DNA from 3 places in the Lelliottia sp. genome. Region 3 is predicted to be linked to each of the others. Evidence: riboswitches for the same ligand, from Rfam matches in the RefSeq annotation. Region 3 holds a riboswitch; each other region holds the start of a gene.
The links. A riboswitch is a leader RNA that binds a small molecule or an ion and turns the genes downstream of it on or off. The one in region 3 is predicted to bind thiamine pyrophosphate.
Positions count from the first base shown of each region.

Region 1: it holds a riboswitch for thiamine pyrophosphate, as region 3 does, so the genes downstream of both, thiM (hydroxyethylthiazole kinase) here and thiC (phosphomethylpyrimidine synthase ThiC) in region 3, are expected to answer to the same signal.
Region 2: it holds a riboswitch for thiamine pyrophosphate, as region 3 does, so the genes downstream of both, thiB (thiamine ABC transporter substrate binding subunit) here and thiC (phosphomethylpyrimidine synthase ThiC) in region 3, are expected to answer to the same signal.

Region 1 is NZ_JAZQNX010000024.1:193,938-200,531, reverse strand. It holds gene fbaB (class I fructose-bisphosphate aldolase) at 1-1,002, opposite strand, end outside; gene thiD (bifunctional hydroxymethylpyrimidine kinase/phosphomethylpyrimidine kinase) at 1,449-2,249, opposite strand; gene thiM (hydroxyethylthiazole kinase) at 2,246-3,016, opposite strand; TPP riboswitch at 3,052-3,148, opposite strand; gene ACKI5T_RS13965 (hypothetical protein) at 3,829-4,065, shown strand; partial or broken gene ACKI5T_RS13960 (hypothetical protein) at 4,066-4,311, shown strand; gene ACKI5T_RS13955 (hypothetical protein) at 4,276-4,446, opposite strand; gene ACKI5T_RS13950 (diaminobutyrate--2-oxoglutarate transaminase) at 4,619-5,995, shown strand; gene ACKI5T_RS13945 (pyridoxal phosphate-dependent decarboxylase family protein) at 6,014-6,594, shown strand, end outside.
Region 2 is NZ_JAZQNX010000010.1:144,679-151,272, reverse strand. It holds gene ACKI5T_RS08515 (sugar efflux transporter) at 1-17, opposite strand, end outside; gene sgrT (glucose uptake inhibitor SgrT) at 138-290, opposite strand; gene sgrR (HTH-type transcriptional regulator SgrR) at 379-2,034, shown strand; TPP riboswitch at 2,071-2,171, shown strand; gene thiB (thiamine ABC transporter substrate binding subunit) at 2,203-3,186, shown strand; gene thiP (thiamine/thiamine pyrophosphate ABC transporter permease ThiP) at 3,162-4,772, shown strand; gene thiQ (thiamine ABC transporter ATP-binding protein ThiQ) at 4,756-5,469, shown strand; gene ACKI5T_RS08485 (DedA family protein) at 5,757-6,524, opposite strand.
Region 3 is NZ_JAZQNX010000009.1:5,569-12,162, forward strand. It holds gene nfi (deoxyribonuclease V) at 1-232, opposite strand, end outside; gene hemE (uroporphyrinogen decarboxylase) at 242-1,306, opposite strand; gene nudC (NAD(+) diphosphatase) at 1,351-2,127, opposite strand; gene rsd (sigma D regulator) at 2,224-2,721, shown strand; TPP riboswitch at 2,901-3,009, shown strand; gene thiC (phosphomethylpyrimidine synthase ThiC) at 3,090-4,982, shown strand; gene thiE (thiamine phosphate synthase) at 4,982-5,617, shown strand; gene ACKI5T_RS07715 (HesA/MoeB/ThiF family protein) at 5,610-6,365, shown strand; gene thiS (sulfur carrier protein ThiS) at 6,349-6,549, shown strand; gene thiG (thiazole synthase) at 6,551-6,594, shown strand, end outside.

The DNA.
Region 1 (6,594 bases), on a different contig from region 3:
CAGTTTCACGCCATCGGCCATCGTCTTTTTAAACGCTTTGCGACCGAGGATGAGCCCCATGCCGCCCGCGCGTTTGTTGATAACCGCCGTGCGCACCGCGTCGGTTAAATCGGTTTCACCGCCCGCCGCACCGCCGGAGTTGATAAGCCCCGCACGCCCCATATAGCAGTTCGCGAGCTGGTAGCGCACCAGATCGATAGGGTTATCGCTGGTCAGCTTGCTGTAGACGCGGTCGTCCGTATAACCAAAATTCACCGCTTTGTAGCCGCCGTTGTTCTCGGCCATTTTCTGCTTCACGATATCCGCGCCGATAGTAGCCGCCAGATGGTTGGCCTGGCCGGTAAGATCCGCAGAAACGTGATAGTCCACGCTGTCTTTTTTGAACGCATTATTGCGCAGATACGCCCACAGCACGGTCACCATACCCAGTTCGTGCGCGCGCTCAAACGCCGCTGAGATCTCTTCAATCTGCCGACGCGACTGCTCAGAACCAAAGTAAATCGTCGCCCCAACCGCCACCGCGCCCATGTTGAAAGCCTGCTCCACGCTGGCGTAGAGCGTCTGGTCATATTCGGTGGGATAACTCAGCGTCTCGTTGTGGTTCAGCTTAACGAGGAAAGGAATGCGGTGCGCGTAGCGGCGTGATACCGAAGCCAGCACGCCGTAGGTCGACGCAACACAGTTGCAGCCCGCTTCTATCGCCAGCTCGACAATGTTCTTCGGATCGAAATAGAGCGGATTCGCCGCAAAGGACGCGCCAGCAGAGTGCTCCACGCCCTGGTCAACCGGTAAAATCGACAGATAACCGGTTCCGCTCAGTCGTCCGGTGTTATAAAGCGTCTGCATGTTCCGCAGCACTGCCGGTGGCCGGTTGTTATCAATCATGACGCGGTCAACGTAATCATGGCCTGGCAGATAGAGCTGTTCGGCTGGAATAGTCATACAACGATGCTGTAAAAGGCTGTCGGCGTCTTTGCCAAGCAACTGCGCAATATCAGTCATAGTGATGCTCCCGTAAGTTCCGACGTCGTGTCGGATCGAGTGAACCAAACCCAAATTTCATGGGCAGACTAAGCCTGGTACCGACGCAACAGAATTTCCACCGCCTGCGTTTTTTTTCAGTACATCGTGCTGGCGCGTTTGGTGTACAACAAACCGTCAAATTGTTCAGACATTCACCGCAACGTACTTCAATGATTTATCTCCAGCGCGTGGTTATACGACAGCGCAAACACTGGATATGTCACTGTGAGCTGGGGCTTTGCTTATACAGTCGCACCGGGAAATACATGTCGTCAGTCACCCTGGTGGCGACTGCGCGCCTCGCACACAAACACATATCAAGCGCTTCGGCAGTCGCTGAGCGATTAACCGGGTATATGCTTGTCCCCTCTCTTTATCTCCGGCCGAAAATTCTTATCCAGGGTATATGTTCGTGGCACTACCAACTACCACCACGCATGAAAATGGTGCACCGGCCCAATACCGTGGCCGACTTCAAGGCTGTCTGCTTTTTCCAGCGCGTGCGACAGCCAAATTTTGGCCTCCTGCACCGTATCCCCCCAATTGTCGTGACGCGGGCGGAGCGCAGCCAGCGCTGCCGATAGCGTGCAGCCAGTGCCATGGGTGTTTTTGGTCATGACGCGTGGAGCGGTAAATCGCTGGATACCTTCATGCGTGAAGAGCCAGTCCGGGCTTTCAGGATCGTCCAGATGACCGCCTTTCATCAGCACTGCCTCGCAGCCGAGCGCCTGAAGCGCACGCCCCTGCTCTTTCATCTCTTGCTCATTGCGGGCATGAGGCGCATCCAGCAGCGCCGCCGCCTCCGGCAGATTTGGCGTGATCAGCGCGACGTTCGGCAGAAGATGTTTTCGCAAGGTTTCGACAGCCGCAGGAGAAAGCAGCGGGTCGCCACTTTTCGCCAGCATCACCGTATCAAGCACAACGTTTTTTACGCGATAGTGTCTGAGACGCTCCGCAACCGCTTCAACAATATCAGTCTCGGCAAGCATGCCGATTTTGGTGGTATCAATGCGGACATCGCTGAACACTGAGTCCAGTTGGGCACCGACAAAATCCGGTTCCACACGGTACACCGACTGCACGCCGCGCGTATTTTGCGCCACCAGTGCGGTAATGACTGAGCAGCCATACGCTCCAAGGGCTGAGAAGGTTTTCAGATCCGCCTGAATCCCCGCGCCGCCGCTCGGGTCCGTGCCAGCAATGGTTAATGCGTTAATACGTTTCATGCCTGCGCCTCCAGGTTCCAGAGCGCGTCAATAAACGCGCTGGAAAAGCTCCCTGGCCCGCGGCTTTGTTTGACGGCAACGCTACCGGCTTGCTTCATAAACCCGCATGCGGCGGCAACATTGTCCAGCCGGTCGCCCGGCAATGAACAGCTTGCCGCGACAACGGCCGAGAGCGCACAGCCTGTCCCCACGACGCGCGTCATCATCACATCGCCGCCAGTGATGGTCTGCGTACGTTGCCCGTCGGTGACGTAATCCACTTCGCCCGTCACAGCAACAACGGCGTGAGTTTGTCGGGCAAGAGCAATGGCGGCAGGCAACGCGCTGGAAGCGGTATCGGTGGTATCAACGCCTCGCCCCCCCGCGCTCATACCGGCAAGCGCGAGAATTTCAGAGGCATTACCGCGTATCGCCGCAGGTTTGAGTGAGAGGATTTGATGGCAAAAACGGGTGCGATACGACAACGCGCCCACGGCCACGGGATCCAACGTCCAGGGCTTTCCAGCGGCCATTGCACCTTCGATTGCCCGACGCATCGCCTGCGCGCGCGGCGCGGTCAGCGTGCCAACATTGATCAGTAAGGCATCAGCCATCGCTGCAAATTGCTCTGTTTCTTCGGCTTCAATCACCATCGCGGGAGATGCGCCAAGTGCCAGCAAAACGTTGGCCGTAAAGGTTTGCACCACATCGTTGGTCATGCAGTGTGTGAGCGGGGAACGCGTGCGGAAGTGATGTAAGGCGTGTAAATCAAGTCGGTCAGGCTGCATGTTTCGCTCCTGCCTTGCGAGAAGAAGCGATAACCTTAACAGTCACCTGACTTCCCTACGCTGGCATTATCCAGATCAGGTGGTACGGGTATTTCTCAGCCTTCACGTAGAAGGGCACCCCGAGTCAAATTACCTAAAACTTCAGTAATATGGGCAGCGTAGAGGAAGTAATTATCGAATGCAAGTCTCCTGGACCGCTCTTTTCCGGTCAAGAAAATACTGTAAACATTTATTATTATTGGCCTATTTAGATTGAGTTATTCCTTATATGTGTAGACATTTAATGTCATTGATTTTTTGGGATAAATAATCTAAGCCTAAGTATTAAACACACATTGCGCTTTACTTTCCAGTCTATTTAAAAAAGTAAAATCAATTAAAACAATCAATTATGTGAAACGCCAGATAAATACCAGATTTTATACATTCGTATTTTTCGTGATCTAAATCAAATATAAAAGGGGCGGATTACTGGATAGTTGTGCAAGGTAACTACTTCGTTTCTCTGTAAGAGACGCTCTAACTGAATGACATCCTGATAATGTGGTAGCAAATGTTAAAGCTTATTATTGCTTCGGCAATCGTATCAATCTCCCTTGTCGCCACAGGTGTTTTCATCGGTGTGATATATAAAAACACGGTTATCAGCATGGCTGGCAATTGCATAAATGAATAACTTAAATTTTATTATTTTGTCATTTTAAAAATGAATATTTCACTTAGCGTGATCTGCCAATATAAATAACCTGCAAAAAGTCAGGTTATTTCGCCGTGTCGTTTGATAAAAAAATAAATAATATTAGGGTCAATGAATGAAGAAGATGGTGTTAGCTGTTTTAGTCTGCGCCGTAGCACTTTCTGGTTGTACGACAGAATCGCAACGTATTGCCAATTGCACAAACACCGGCGTCAGCCTGGATACGTGTTTTAAAGTTGATCATGATAATCAAAACGTTAGCCGCGCGGCAGCGCTCCAGAACGCGTACAAACGTTCAGATGAATACGCAAAGCAATACGATAATAAGCATTATCATCATGGTGTTGAATAACATGCACAGGCCGCACACGTTGCCGATCCGCTACGTGAAGCGTCATTCTCGGCAAACGGTATTAAGGCCACGGTCAGCAATGGTTTCTTTACTGCCACCATTAACGGGAAAAAAGCCACAGTAAAACGTTTCAATGCCAATGCCTACGAAATTAAAGGCGCGGGATATGTTCTTTCTATTACCCTGGATGAAAACGGAATTACCGACGCGTCATGGAATAAAACCCATGGCAGAGACAATGGATGACTTCAGGTCGTTCAGAAGTAACGCATGGGCTGCTGAAAAGCCGCCTTTTTCGCTTTCATCAACGCGGCTTTTGAGTATATAAATCGGTGAGATTTTTTTCTGTGTTTTGGCACAGTAAAACCACAGCAAAAACATTGTGTTACACCCCCTCCCCCAACACCTTTACATTGTAACAAAACAGTAAACAAATTAACCATTGAGCCACGCGCCAAAAGGCTCTATATTGGCCGCGTTTTTTACCTGACCCATCCTTAACTAACTATTTATTCAATCGAGGCGTATAAACAGCCCCGGTTGTAGGAGTGATATGATGACGGATAAAGTCCGTATTGACACTGTAGATGCCCATAAAAGCAACGAAACCTATCTGGCCCGTCAGGCCGAGTTTGAATCGAACGTCAGGAGTTATCCTCGCAAGCTGCCTTTAGCAATTACTAAAGCAGACGGCGTATGGATTACCGATGCAGATAATAAAGAATACCTTGACTGTCTTGCAGGCGCTGGCACCCTCGCGCTTGGCCATAACCATCCTGATGTGCTGAAAAGCATCCAAAATGTCATTACTAGCGGCTTGCCGTTACATACACTGGATCTGACGACTCCGTTGAAAGACGAGTTTTCTGAATACCTGCTCTCCCTGCTGCCAGGCCAGGGTAAAGAATATTGCCTGCAGTTCACCGGCCCGTCTGGCGCTGACGCCGTTGAAGCCGCGCTGAAACTGGCGAAAAAAGTGACCGGCCGCAGCAGCATTATTAGTTTCTCCGGCGGCTATCACGGCATGACCCACGGCGCGCTGTCCGTGACAGGTAACCTGTCACCGAAAGAAGCGGTCGATAACATGATGCCAGAAGTGCAGTTCATGCCTTATCCACACCAGTACCGCTGCCCGCTGGGCATTGGCGGTGACGCGGGCGTGAAAGCACTGACTTACTATTTTGACAACCTGATCAACGACGTTGAAAGCGGCGTGCGTAAACCTGCGGCCGTGATTCTGGAAGCTGTTCAGGGTGAAGGCGGCGTGAATCCGGCTCCGGCTGAGTGGCTGCAACGCATCCGTAAGGTGACTCAGGAACACGGCATTCTGCTGATCCTTGATGAAGTTCAGGCGGGCTTTGCACGTACTGGTAAGTTCTTTGCCTTTGAACACGCCGGTATTGAGCCAGATATCATCGTCATGTCTAAAGCAGTCGGTGGCGGTCTGCCACTGGCCGTTCTCGGTATTAAAAAGCAGTTTGATGCCTGGGCGCCAGGTCATCATACCGGTACTTTCCGTGGTAACCAGTTGGCGATGGCGACTGGCCTGACGACGCTGAAAATCCTGAAAGACCAGAATATTGCCGACAAAGTGGCTGCACAGGGTGAGTGGCTGAAAGGCCAGCTGGCTGAATTGCAGAAACGCTATCCGGTCATCGGCCACGTACGTGGTTTAGGCTTGATGATCGGTATTGAGATCGTGAAACCAAACGAAGCGCCTGACCATATGGGCAGCTTCCCGGGCGATGGCGAGTTGTCCGCACTTATCCAGAAAAAATGCTTCGAAGCAGGTTTGATTCTGGAACGTGGTGGCCGCGATGGCGTCGTACTGCGTCTGCTGCCGTCTCTGCTTATCAGCGAGCAAGAGCTGAAAGTCTTCCTGGATAAATTTGAGCAGGCCCTGCTTGCAGCGGGCGTTCGCCCCGCGTAAACGGAGTTAGTGAATACGATGTCTGATTCAAACCCAATTCTGTCGTCGTCGGCACAGAGCATCGAAGCCTATCAGCAGGCTATCGAGCAAAGCTCTCAGGCGGTGATGCAGTGGCTACAGCAGTCTGAAATGTATCAGGGGAAAAGCGTTGCCGAACTGCGCGACAATATTTCCCTGAATTTCGGGCAGAAAGGTCTCGGCAACGAAGCGGCTATCGCGCGTGCTGTTGAGTATTTCCTGAAAGACAGTCTGTCAGTGCACCATCCGCAGTGCGTAGCGCATCTGCATTGCCCAAGTCTGGTAGTCAGCCAGGCGGCGGAAGTGCTGATTAACGCCACTAACCAGAGCATGGATTCCTGGGACCAGAGTCCTTCAGCGACCATTATTGAAATGAAGCTGATCGACTGGCTGCGTACCCGTGTTGGCTATCAGTCCGGCGATGCAGGCGTATTTACCAGCGGCGGTACCCAGAGCAATCTGATGGGGCTGATGCTGGCACGCGATGCCTTCTTTGCGGCCAAAGGTCATTCGATCCAGCAGGACGGTTTGGTTGGCGATCTGCGTAAAATCCGCGTGTTATGTTCTGAAAATGCACACTT
Region 2 (6,594 bases), on a different contig from region 3:
GTCATCAACCAGAGCATGCGCAGATCCTTGTTAAAGCGAAGAATAAACAGGTGGAATAGTAAACGAAAAAAGCCAGCAAAAACATTTTGCTGGCGGGTGATAAGCACCAATACTCAGTCACACATGATCGAGGCAAGTCAGCGTTCAGAAGTCGTTTGCGTAACCTCCCACTGCATCAATTCTTCCAGCATTTTCAGCCGCTGCTCGGCGCACTGGCGGGCCAGCCAGGACACTCCTTTTGTCGCTAAAAAGTACTGCTGATAAAACTGACGTGCGGTTGACCTCTTCATCATTCACTCCCTTGCTTCATCGGAAATGATTATTGGCTTAATATAGGGATTAATAAATTGATGATTTTTTGGCAGGAGTTCCCCTTTTATGGCGTCAGGTCGTCTGCAACAACAATTCATCCGCCTCTGGCAGTGCTGCGAAGGTCAGGAGCGGGAGACCACGCTCAACGAGCTGGCTGAACTCCTGAACTGCTCACGCCGTCATATGCGCACGCTGCTCAACACCATGCAGCAGCAGGGCTGGCTCAACTGGGAGGCCGAAGCCGGGCGCGGTAAACGTTCGCGCCTGACGTTCCTCTATACGGGACTGGCCCTGCAACAACAGCGCGCCGAGGATCTGCTGGAGCAGGATCGTATCGATCAACTGGTGCAACTGGTCGGCGATAAGGCTGCAGTGCGTCAAATGCTGGTCTCACATTTAGGCCGTAGCTTCCGCCAGGGACGCCATATTCTGCGCGTTCTCTACTATCGCCCGATGAAAAATCTGTTACCCGGCAGCGCATTACGTCGATCCGAAACGCACATGGCACGACAGATCTTTAGTGGTCTGACGCGCATAAATGAGGAAAACGGGGAACTGGAAGCCGATATCGCCCACCACTGGCAACAGCTTTCGCCCCTGCACTGGCGCTTTTTTTTACGTCCAGGCATTCATTTTCATCATGGCCGTGAGCTGGAAATGGGCGATGTTATCGCGTCGCTGCAACGCGCCCGCGAGCTGCCGCTCTATTCGCATATCTCACGCATCCATTCACCGACAGCCTGGACGCTGGATATCGAACTTTCGCAACCCGATCAGTGGCTGCCGTGGTTGATGGGCTATGTGCCGTCGATGATTTTGCCTCACGAGTGGCAATCGATGCCCCAGTTTGCCAGCCAGCCTGTTGGCACCGGTCCTTACGCGGTGACGCGTAACAACAATAATCAGCTCAAGATCCGCGCTTTTGATGATTACTTTGGTTATCGCGCACTGATTGACGAAGTGAATGTCTGGGTGCTGCCCGACATCAGCGAAGAGTTCAGCCCTGGCCTGACGCTGGAAGGCCCCACCGAAGGCGAGAAAGCGGTTGAGAGCCGCCTTGAAGAGGGCTGTTATTACCTGCTGTTTGATGCCCGAACGCATCGCGGAGCCAGCCGTGAGGTGCGCCAGTGGGTGAGCCAAATTCTCGCCCCTGCCAATCTGATTTATCAGGCGGAAGAGCAGCACCAGACTTACTGGTTCCCGGCGTATGGGCTCCTTCCTCGCTGGCACCATGCCCGTCCAGGGCGCGGCGAGAAACCCGCCGGGCTGGAATCCATCACCCTGACCTATTATCGCGAGCACGTTGAACACCGTTTTATTGCCCGAATCATGAGCAAACTGCTGGCCGCAGAGGGCGTGAAGCTCGAGATTCAGGAAGTGGAATACGATGAGTGGCACCGCGGCGAAGCGGTGAGCGATATCTGGCTCAACAGCGCCAATTTCACCCTGCCGCTCGACTTCTCCCTGTTCTCGCATCTGTTTGAAATCCCGCTTATTCAGCACTGTATTGCTCGCGACTGGCAGCAGGACGCAGCACAATGGCGCGCCGGAGAGATGAATCTCGCCGTCTGGTGTCAGCAGTTGCTGTCGCAGCAGGCGATGGTTCCGCTTATCCACCACTGGCTGATGATCCAGGGGCAGCGCAGTATGCGCGGTTTGAGAATGAATACCTTAGGCTGGTTTGACTTTAAATCGGCCTGGTTTGCACCGCCGGAACCATAACACTTTCGTAATATTCACCAAATCATTACACTACTGCTGTTCTCAACGGGGTGCTGCATCGACGATGTGCGCTGAGATAATACCCGTCGAACCTGATCCGGATAACGCCGGCGAAGGGATTTGAGGCTGTCGCTCAAAATCCTTTGCCACTCAACTTTGAGGTGCAAAGTGTTAAAAAAAGTTCTCCCCCTGCTGGCGCTGTTTGCGCTGCCTGTTTTTGCCAAACCCGTCTTAACGGTCTACACCTACGACTCCTTCGCCGCTGACTGGGGCCCTGGACCGGTCGTCAAAAAAGCCTTTGAGGCCGACTGTAACTGCGAGCTGAAATTCGTGGCGCTGGAAGATGGCGTCTCGCTGCTGAACCGTCTGCGCATGGAAGGTAAAAACAGCAAAGCCGACGTGGTGCTGGGTCTCGATAACAATCTGCTGGACGCGGCCTCACAAACCAAACTGTTCGCCAAAAGCAGTGTGGCGAACGATGCGGTTAACGTTCCCGGCGGCTGGAAAAATGACACGTTCGTGCCGTTCGATTACGGCTACTTCGCGTTTGTGTATGACAAAAATAAGCTGAAAAATCCGCCAAAGAGCCTGAAAGAGCTGGTTGAGAGCGACCAGAAATGGCGCGTGATTTATCAGGATCCGCGCACCAGCACGCCGGGTCTGGGCCTGCTGTTGTGGATGCAAAAAGTCTACGGTGACAAAGCGCCAGAAGCATGGCAGAAGCTGGCGGCGAAAACCGTTACCGTCACCAAAGGCTGGAGTGAAGCCTACGGCCTGTTCCTTAAGGGCGAAAGCGATCTGGTTCTGAGCTACACCACCTCTCCGGCGTATCACATCATCGAAGAGAAAAAAGACCATTACGCGGCGGCGAATTTCTCTGAGGGGCACTATTTGCAGGTGGAAATGGCCGCACGTACGGCAGCCAGCAAACAGCCTGAACTGGCTGAAAAGTTCCTGAAATTTATGGTCTCACCGGCATTCCAGAATGCGATCCCAACCGGCAACTGGATGTATCCGGTAACCAACGTGACGCTGCCTGCAGGTTTTGATCAGCTGACCAAACCACAAACCACGCTGGAATTTACCCCGCAACAGATTTCCAGCCAGCGCGCCGCATGGATCAGTGAATGGCAACGCGCCGTCAGCCGCTGATCCCCGGCTGGCTGATTCCTGGGCTGATTGCCGCCATTTTGATGGTGGTCGTCAGCCTGGGCGCATTTCTGGCGCTGTGGTTTAACGCACCTGAGAGCGATCTCGTCGCGCTTTGGCATGACAGCTATCTCTGGCATGTCGTGCGTTTCTCTTTCTGGCAGGCGTTTCTCTCTGCCCTGCTCTCCGTTGTACCGGCGATTTTTCTGGCTCGCGCCCTGTATCGACGCCGCTTTCCCGGCAGGCTAATCCTGTTGCGCCTGTGCGCCATGACGCTGATTTTACCGGTGCTGGTCGCCGTCTTCGGCATTCTGAGCGTTTATGGACGACAGGGTTGGATCGCCGCGCTGCTCAACGTTTTCGGCATCGAGTGGACCTTCTCGCCTTATGGTCTGCAGGGCATTTTGCTGGCCCACGTCTTTTTCAATATGCCGATGGCGACGCGACTGTTTTTACAGGCGCTGGAAAATATCCCTGGAGAACAGCGCCAGCTCGCCGCACAGCTCGGTATGCGCGGCTGGACGTTCTTCCGTTTTGTTGAATGGCCGTGGCTGCGCCGCCAGATCCCCCCGGTTGCCGCATTGATTTTCATGCTCTGTTTCGCCAGCTTTGCGACGGTATTGTCGCTGGGTGGTGGGCCGCAGGCGACAACCATTGAACTCGCGATTTATCAGGCGCTGAGCTTTGACTACGATCCGGGCCGAGCGGCGATATTGGCGATGGTTCAGATGTTCTGCTGTCTGGGGCTAGTGCTACTTAGCCAGCGCCTGAGCAAAGCCATTGCAGTGGGCAGCCATCAGGTCAGCGGCTGGCGAGACCCGCAGGATCGCTGGCGCAGCCGCATTACGGACATCACGCTCATCGCGCTGGCGTTGCTGCTGTTGCTCCCGCCACTGCTCGCGGTGGTGGTGGATGGACTCAATCTGAATGTGATTTCCGTGCTGCAACAGTCGGTACTGTGGCAAGCAACGGGCACCTCGCTGCGGATTGCACTTGGTGCCGGTTTGCTGTGTGTCTTACTGACCATGATGCTGCTGTGGAGCAGCCGTGAGCTGTACGCGCGCCAGGCCAGAGTCGCCGGACAGGCGCTGGAGCTCAGCGGCATGCTGATTCTGGCGATGCCAGGCATTGTTCTGGCGACCGGTTTCTTCTTGCTGTTTAACAGCACTGTCGGCCTGCCAGAGCACGCGGACGGCATCGTGATTTTCACCAACGCGCTGATGGCAATACCCTACGCGCTCAAAGTGCTGGAAAACCCGATGCGCGACGTCAGTTCCCGTTACACGCTGCTTTGTCAGTCATTGGGAATGCGCGGCTGGCGGCGGTTGAAAGTGGTCGAACTCCGCGCACTTAAACGCCCCATTGCCCAGGCGCTGGCCTTTGCCAGCGTGCTGTCGATTGGCGATTTCGGCGTCGTGGCGCTGTTTGGCAATGACGATTTCCGCACGCTGCCGTTCTGGCTCTACCAGCAAATCGGCTCCTATCGCAGTCAGGATGGCGCAGTCACCGCGCTGCTACTCCTTCTGCTGTGCTTTACCTTGTTCACTGTTATCGAAAAACTTCCGGGGCGTGATGCTAAAACTGACTGATGTAACCTGGCTTTACCAGCACCTGCCGATGCGTTTTACTCTGACCGCGCAGCAAGGGGAGATAATCGCGATCCTCGGTCCCAGTGGGGCGGGGAAAAGCACATTGCTCAATTTGATTGCCGGTTTCCTGCCGCCCGCGCGCGGGGAGATGACGATTAACGGTCAGGATCATACCCACACGCCGCCCTCGCAGCGTCCGGTGTCGATGCTGTTTCAGGAAAATAATCTGTTCACCCATCTGACGGTCCGCCAGAACATCGGGCTGGGAATGGATCCGGGACTGAAACTGACGGCTGCGCAGCGCGAGAAGCTTGAAGACATCGCCCGACAGATGGGGCTGATGGATTTTATCGATCGCTTGCCGGGAGAACTGTCCGGCGGACAGCGTCAGCGTGTGGCGCTGGCGCGCTGCCTGGTTCGGGAGCAGCCGATTTTACTGCTTGATGAGCCGTTCTCGGCGCTCGACCCGGCGCTGCGACAAGAGATGCTGCAGCTGGTCAAAGACGTGTGTACGAAGAAACAACTCACGATGCTGATGGTGTCGCACAGCGTGGAAGACGCCGCCAGAATTGCGCCACGCTCCGTGGTGATTGCCGACGGACGCATCGCCTGGGACGGCGAGACTCAGGCGCTGCTTAGCGGAAACGCGAGCGCCTCAGCGCTGTTGGGGGTACATTCGCAGCCGGTTAGATACTGAGTTGTCTGATGCCCTCACCCCGACCCTCTCCCACAGGGAGAGGGAGAAAACTGCCTACGTGCACACAGGGAGAGAGAAAATCGCCGTCATGCGCACAGGGAGAGGGAGAAAACTGCCTACGTGCACACAGGGAGAGAGAAAATCGCCGTCATGCGCACAGGGAGCGGGAGAGAACCATCGACGTGCGTACGGGAAGAGAAAAAACCGCCGTCATGCGCAGAGGGAGCGGGAGAGAACCATCGACGTGCGCACGGGGAGAGGGAAAACCACGAACGGAAAGAAGAAAATTACCGGCTGACCACCTTCAGTAAAATCTCACCGTATACCGGCATCAGCGGATGACGAATCAGCGATACCAGCGCTACCACGGCAACGCCCAGCAGTAACGGTGCCAGCCAGATCAAACGACTGCGCGGCAGGTAGTGCGTCAGACGATCCGTTCCGGCTTTCGCGTTGCGCCATAAACGCCAGCACAGCCAAACCCCGACCCACATCATCAGCGCGGTGGCTAACAGCAGCCATTTGAAGTGACCGCTTTGGGCATCAACAGGAATATCGGTCGCCGCACCGGCCAGGATCCCAGGCAAGAAATAGATCGGCGGCCAAAGGATGCAGCCGATGACGTTTGGCAGAATAAATTTGGCGACCGGCAGATCCAGCATCCCGGCAACCATCGGCACCAGCGGACGTGTCGGGCCGACAAATCGCCCCACTAAAATGGTAAACATGCTGTGCTGATGCAGAGCGTGTTCCGTTTTATCGAGCAACGCTTTGTTCTTTTTCATGAAGGACCAGCGGTGCAGAGGCTTTTTGAAGCGCCAGCCCAGCCAGAACGACAGCCAGTCGCCCAGCAGACAACCTATAATCCCGGCCACCCATGCTTGCCAGAAGTTAACCTCCCCGCTGCCAATCAGGGCGCCAAGTCCCGCCATCATGACTGTCCCGGGTAAAATCAATCCCACCAGCGCCAGCGATTCCAGAAAGGCCACCAGCGCGACAGCAATCAGCGAATACGCGACGGATTGAGTAATAAAATGTTCCAGCAATGCCTGCATAACGATTCCGGTCAGATGACGAAGCAGGGATTCTGCGAAGAGCTTCCTGCCGCGTCAAGACAACAATTGT
Region 3 (6,594 bases):
GAAAGCCCGGAATGTACGGCATGGTGGTGGCGATTCGCGCCACCTTATATTCAACCAGTTCCAGCGATGGATACTTCAACAGCACCATCGCTGCCCGCGTCACCTCACCACCCTGTTCAAATCCAACGTCGGCACCGGCGATCAGCTGCGGCGGATCCTTATCCAGACGATCCTCAAGGATCACTGACGAGGCAAGTTCGATTTGCTGGGCGCGTAACGACGCGAGATCCATAACAACTCCTTACAGATGATACTGGGCAGAATGTCGGTGCACCGCCTCCACAAACGCGCCAGCGTGCTCTGGCGGTACATCCTGATGAATACCGTGGCCCAGGTTGAAGACGTGGCCTTCGCCCTGGCCGAAACTTGCAAGTATAGACGCTACCTCTTCTTCGATACGTGCAGGCTGCGCGTAAAGCATAGACGGGTCCATGTTGCCCTGCAGCGCGACGGTATCGCCCACGCGACGACGTGCATCGGCAATATCGGTGGTCCAGTCAAGGCCCAGCGCATCACAACCGGTGGCCGCCATCGCTTCGAGCCATTGTCCGCCGCCTTTGGTGAACAGCGTTACCGGCACACGACGACCTTCGTTTTCACGCAGCAGGCCATCGATAATTTTGTGCATGTAGTAGAGAGAGAACTGCTGATAATCACGTCCTGTGAGCACGCCGCCCCAGGTATCGAAGATCATCACCGACTGCGCGCCCGCTTTAATCTGCGCATTGAGATACAGCGTAACGCTTTTCGCCAGCTTATCCAGCAACGCGTGCAGGGCCATCGGCTCGGCATACATCATCTTTTTGATGACGGTAAAGGCTTTGCTGCTACCGCCTTCGACCATATAGGTCGCCAGCGTCCACGGGCTACCGGAAAAACCAATCAACGGCACTTCGCCTTTCAGCTCGCGGCGAATGGTACGCACCGCGTTCATCACGTAACCCAGTTCACCTTCTGGATCCGGAATCGGCAGCTTATCAATATCGGCTTTGCTCTTGATCGGCGAGGCAAAGCGCGGGCCTTCGCCCGTTTCGAAATACAAACCAAGACCCATCGCATCCGGGATGGTCAGGATGTCTGAAAAAAGGATCGCCGCATCAAGCGGGAAACGGCGCAGCGGCTGAAGCGTCACTTCACAGGCCAGCTCTGCGTTTTTACACAGCGACATAAAATCGCCCGCCTGCGCTCGCGTCGCTTTATATTCCGGAAGATAGCGGCCTGCCTGGCGCATCATCCACACCGGGGTGACATCAACGGGTTGGCGCAGCAGCGCACGCAGATAACGATCGTTCTTCAGTTCGGTCATTTTGCAGGTTCCTTAAGCATCTTGCCGCTAGTGTATCACGTCATTCAGACTTCATAGTCGGCCCGACACATTGCCACGGTATCTTCAATCAGCCGACGCGCCACGGTGCCCGGTGGCGGTAACAGTGGTAAATCGTCATAGCGATACCAGTTTGCTTCCAGCAGCTCTTTCGGGTCGATAACGATGTCGCCGCTGTCATAGTCAGCCATAAAGGCCGTCATCAGTGACATTGGGAAAGGCCATGGCTGAGAGGTAACGTAACGCAGATTTTTGACTTTGATCCCGCTCTCTTCCATCACTTCACGCGCGACGGTTTGCTCCAGCGTTTCACCGACCTCGACAAATCCAGCCAATACCGTGTGAATACCGTTACGGTGGCGGACGTGCTGCGCCAGTAAAATCGAATCATCGCGACGAATAGCAACGATGATGCAGGGTGCAATTTGCGGGTAATAGCGCTCACGGCAGTGGCTGCACAGCAGCGCCCACTCGGTTTTGCTCGGATGCATGGCGTGACCGCAGTAGCCGCAGAACTTATGCGAGCGATAGAATTCGGCTAACTGCACACCGCGCCCGGCCAGCTGAAACAGGCCCGCATCAAGATCCATCACCTGACGCACCGATCCCATATCCTGACGGCGATTCTGCTGGATCAACCACACTGCATCGCCCTGCCATTCACCGATCTTTAATGCGGGTTGCCCCACAAGATCGAATTTCTCGGCATCGCCATGAGGTAACTCCCCTGCGGGCAACCATAATTTTTGTTCATGGCTGACGATCCACCAGCCACAATCTAATTTTTCAATTATACGATCCATATCTATTGCACTACCTTCGCTTCACAGGCATGTTGATAACAATATTCTTACAAATTTAGGCGGGCAGCTTTTAACCTTAACCTTGCGGAGTCAAACATGCTAAACCAGCTAGAAAGCCTGACAGAGCGCGTTGGAGGAAGTAATAAACTGGTCGATCGCTGGCTGCACGTGCGCAAACAATTGCTTGTTGCCTACTATAATCTGGTTGGCATTAAGCCTGGCAAAGAATCCTATATGCGCCTGAACGAAAAAGCGCTGGATAATTTCTGTCAGAGTCTGGTGGATTACCTTTCCGACGGCCATTTCAATATTTATGAACGTATTATCCGTGAAATGGAAGGGACGAATCCGTATTTAGCGGCGACAAAACTCTACCCGCAGCTGGAAGCAAACACCCAGCAGATTATGGATTATTACGACTCCACGCTCGAAAATGCGATCGACCAGGATAACTATCTGGAGTTTCAGCAGGCGCTGTCCGATCTCGGCGAAGCCCTGGAAGGACGCTTTACGCTGGAAGACAAGCTGATTGCCCTCGCGCTGGACAACAATTTAAAGGCCAGCAACGAAGATAACGTCGCGCGGCCAGCTTGAGTTATTCATCATTAACGCGTAGTTTACAAATATTCGCCCCTCTCACGAGGGGGTATTACACGAAATCATTCATGCTGCATCGCGGCGGAAACTGAGTGAATCCCCGGGAGCTTGCACCAGTAAGTGACCGGGGTGAATGAAGGCAGCCAATAACGAGGCAGCTTGAAGGATGGAGTGTAAATTTCTTGTCGGAGTGCCCAGAGCGTAAGCCGGGCTGAGACCGTTAATTCGGGATCCGCGGAACCTGATCAGGCTAATACCTGCGAAGGGAACAAGAGTCAATCTGCTGTTGTATCGCCTCTGGGCGATCACCTCTTGCTTCATCCGTCGTCTGACAAGCCACTTCCTTTACTATTTTGGAATGAGCTATGTCTGCAAAATTGACCCGCCGCGAACAGCGCGCACAAGCACAACACTTCATCGACACCCTGGAAGGCACCGCTTTCCCGAACTCGAAGCGTATCTACATTTCCGGCTCGCAGGCCGATATTCGCGTGCCGATGCGCGAAATCCAGCTTAGCCCTACGCTTCTCGGCGGCAGCAAAGAAAATCCGCAGTTTGAGGATAACGAAGCGGTGCCGGTATATGACACCTCCGGCCCCTATGGTGATACCGACGTTACCATCAACGTTCAGCAAGGGCTGGCAAAACTGCGGCAGACGTGGATTGACGCGCGTAATGACAGCGAAGCGCTCACCGTTCGCAGCTCCGCCTACACCAAAGAACGCCTCGCAGATGATGGTCTTGATGAACTGCGCTTTACCGGTCTGCTGACGCCAAAGCGGGCGAAATCAGGCAAATGTGTGACGCAGCTGCATTATGCTCGCCAGGGTATTGTGACCCCGGAAATGGAATTTATCGCCATTCGCGAAAATATGGGCCGTGAACGGATTCGCAGCGAAGTGCTGCGCCACCAGCATCCGGGCGAAGGTTTTGGCGCTCGTCTACCGGAGAACATCACACCGGAGTTTGTGCGTGACGAAGTGGCTGCCGGGCGCGCGATTATCCCTGCCAACATCAATCATCCGGAATCCGAGCCGATGATTATTGGCCGTAATTTCCTGGTAAAGGTCAACGCCAATATCGGCAACTCTGCCGTTACGTCATCCATCGAAGAAGAGGTCGAAAAGCTGGTCTGGTCTACACGCTGGGGGGCGGACACGGTCATGGACCTTTCGACCGGGCGTTACATCCACGAAACCCGCGAGTGGATTTTGCGAAACAGCCCCGTTCCTATCGGAACCGTGCCGATCTATCAGGCGCTCGAGAAGGTCAACGGGATCGCGGAGGATCTGACCTGGGAAGCGTTCCGCGACACGTTACTTGAGCAGGCGGAACAAGGTGTCGATTACTTCACCATTCACGCGGGCGTGCTGCTGCGCTACGTGCCGATGACCGCTAAACGCCTTACCGGAATTGTCTCGCGTGGCGGCTCCATTATGGCGAAGTGGTGCCTATCCCATCATCAGGAAAATTTCCTCTACGAACACTTCCGCGAGATCTGCGAAATTTGCGCTGCCTATGACGTTTCTCTGTCGCTGGGCGACGGCCTGCGTCCTGGCTCCATCCGCGATGCCAACGATGAAGCGCAGTTTGCCGAGCTGCACACGCTCGGCGAACTGACCAAAATCGCCTGGGAGTATGACGTACAGGTGATGATCGAAGGCCCGGGCCATGTGCCTATGCAGATGATCCGCCGCAACATGACCGAAGAACTGGAGCACTGCCACGAGGCGCCGTTCTACACCCTCGGGCCATTGACCACCGATATTGCGCCAGGCTACGACCACTTCACCTCCGGGATTGGTGCGGCGATGATCGGCTGGTTCGGCTGCGCGATGCTCTGTTACGTCACGCCAAAAGAGCACTTAGGCCTGCCAAACAAAGAGGATGTGAAGCAGGGACTGATCACCTACAAGATTGCCGCTCACGCCGCCGACCTGGCGAAAGGCCATCCGGGCGCGCAAATCCGCGATAACGCCATGTCTAAAGCGCGTTTCGAATTTCGCTGGGAAGATCAGTTTAACCTGGCGCTCGACCCCTTCACCGCCCGCGCCTATCACGATGAAACCCTGCCGCAGGAGTCCGGCAAAGTGGCCCACTTCTGCTCCATGTGTGGGCCAAAATTCTGCTCGATGAAAATCAGTCAGGAAGTGCGCGATTACGCCGCGAAACAGGCTATCGAAGTGGGTATGGCCGATATGTCAGAAAACTTCCGCGCGAAAGGTGGCGAAATCTACCTTAAAAAGGAGAAGGCATAATGTATCAACCCGATTTTCCGCCCGTCCCCTTTCGCTTAGGTCTATACCCCGTCGTAAACAGCGTGGCGTGGGTTGAGCGGCTGCTTCAGGCTGGTGTGAAAACGCTCCAGCTACGCATCAAAGACAAACGCGATGAAGACGTTGAGCCCGACGTGGTAAATGCCATTGCGCTGGGACGCCGTTATGGCGCTCGCGTATTTATCAACGATTACTGGCAACTGGCGATTAAGCACCAGGCTTACGGCGTACATCTGGGTCAGGAAGACCTGGAGACAACCGATCTGAACGCTATCCGTGACGCTGGCCTGCGTCTGGGTGTATCGACACACGACGATATGGAGATCGACGTGGCGCTGGCGGTGCGCCCATCCTATATCGCGCTCGGGCATGTTTTTCCAACACAAACCAAGCAGATGCCTTCTGCTCCGCAGGGTCTTGAGCAACTGACGCGCCACATTGAACGTCTGGCTAATTATCCGACCGTCGCCATCGGCGGCATCAGCCTTGAACGTGTCCCTGCGGTACTGAAAACCGGCGTCGGGAGTGTAGCGGTGGTCAGCGCGATTACGCAGGCCGCCGACTGGCAGGCAGCCACAGCACAGTTATTGCAACTGGCAGGAGCGGGCGATGAATGACAGCGACTTTATGCGTTATAGCCGTCAGATCATGCTGGAAGATATCGCCATCGACGGACAACAAAAATTGCTCGCCAGCCGGGTGTTGATTATCGGCCTTGGCGGGCTAGGCGCACCGGCGGCGCAATATCTGACGGGGGCGGGTATTGGAACACTGGTCTTAGCCGACGATGACGATGTCCATTTGAGCAATTTACAACGGCAAACCCTGTTCACGATGGGCGATCTCGGCCAGCCAAAAGCACAGGTGACAAAGCAGCGGCTCGCCCAACTGAATCCGGATATTCAGCTTATCGCCTTACAGGAAAAGCTCGAAGGCGAAGTTCTTCGCCACGAAGTTGATCGTGCCGACGTAGTGCTGGATTGCACCGACAATATGACCGCACGTCAGGCGATCAACGCCGCTTGCCTTGCCCTCAATACGCCGCTGATTACCGCCAGCGCAGTCGGTTTTGGCGGGCAGCTCATGGTGCTGACGCCCCCGTGGACGCAAGGCTGTTATCGCTGCCTGTGGTCAGATGATGACGAGCCGCAGCGTAACTGCCGCACGGCAGGTATTCTCGGCCCGGTGGTCGGCGTGATGGGGACCCTGCAGGCGCTTGAGGCCATCAAGCTGCTGAGCGGTATGGAAACCCCACACAATACGCTGCGCCTTTTTGATGCCCGCGTCGGCGGCTGGCGTCAGTTGGCGTTGCAACGCGCCAGCGGATGTCGTGTCTGCGGGGGGCATCATGCGAATTCTGTTTAACGACGAACCGATGCAGTGTGTAGACGGGTTAACCGTCGCCACACTGCTTGACCAGTTGCAGCAGCTAAAACCTGGCGTGGCGCTGGCTCTCAATCAACAGATCCTGCCGCGTGAGCAGTGGGGACTTCAGCAGGTGCGCGACGGCGATCAGATCCTGCTTTTTCAGGTCATTGCGGGAGGCTGACATGTTATGTATTGCTGATAAAACCTTTGATTCTCATCTCTTTAC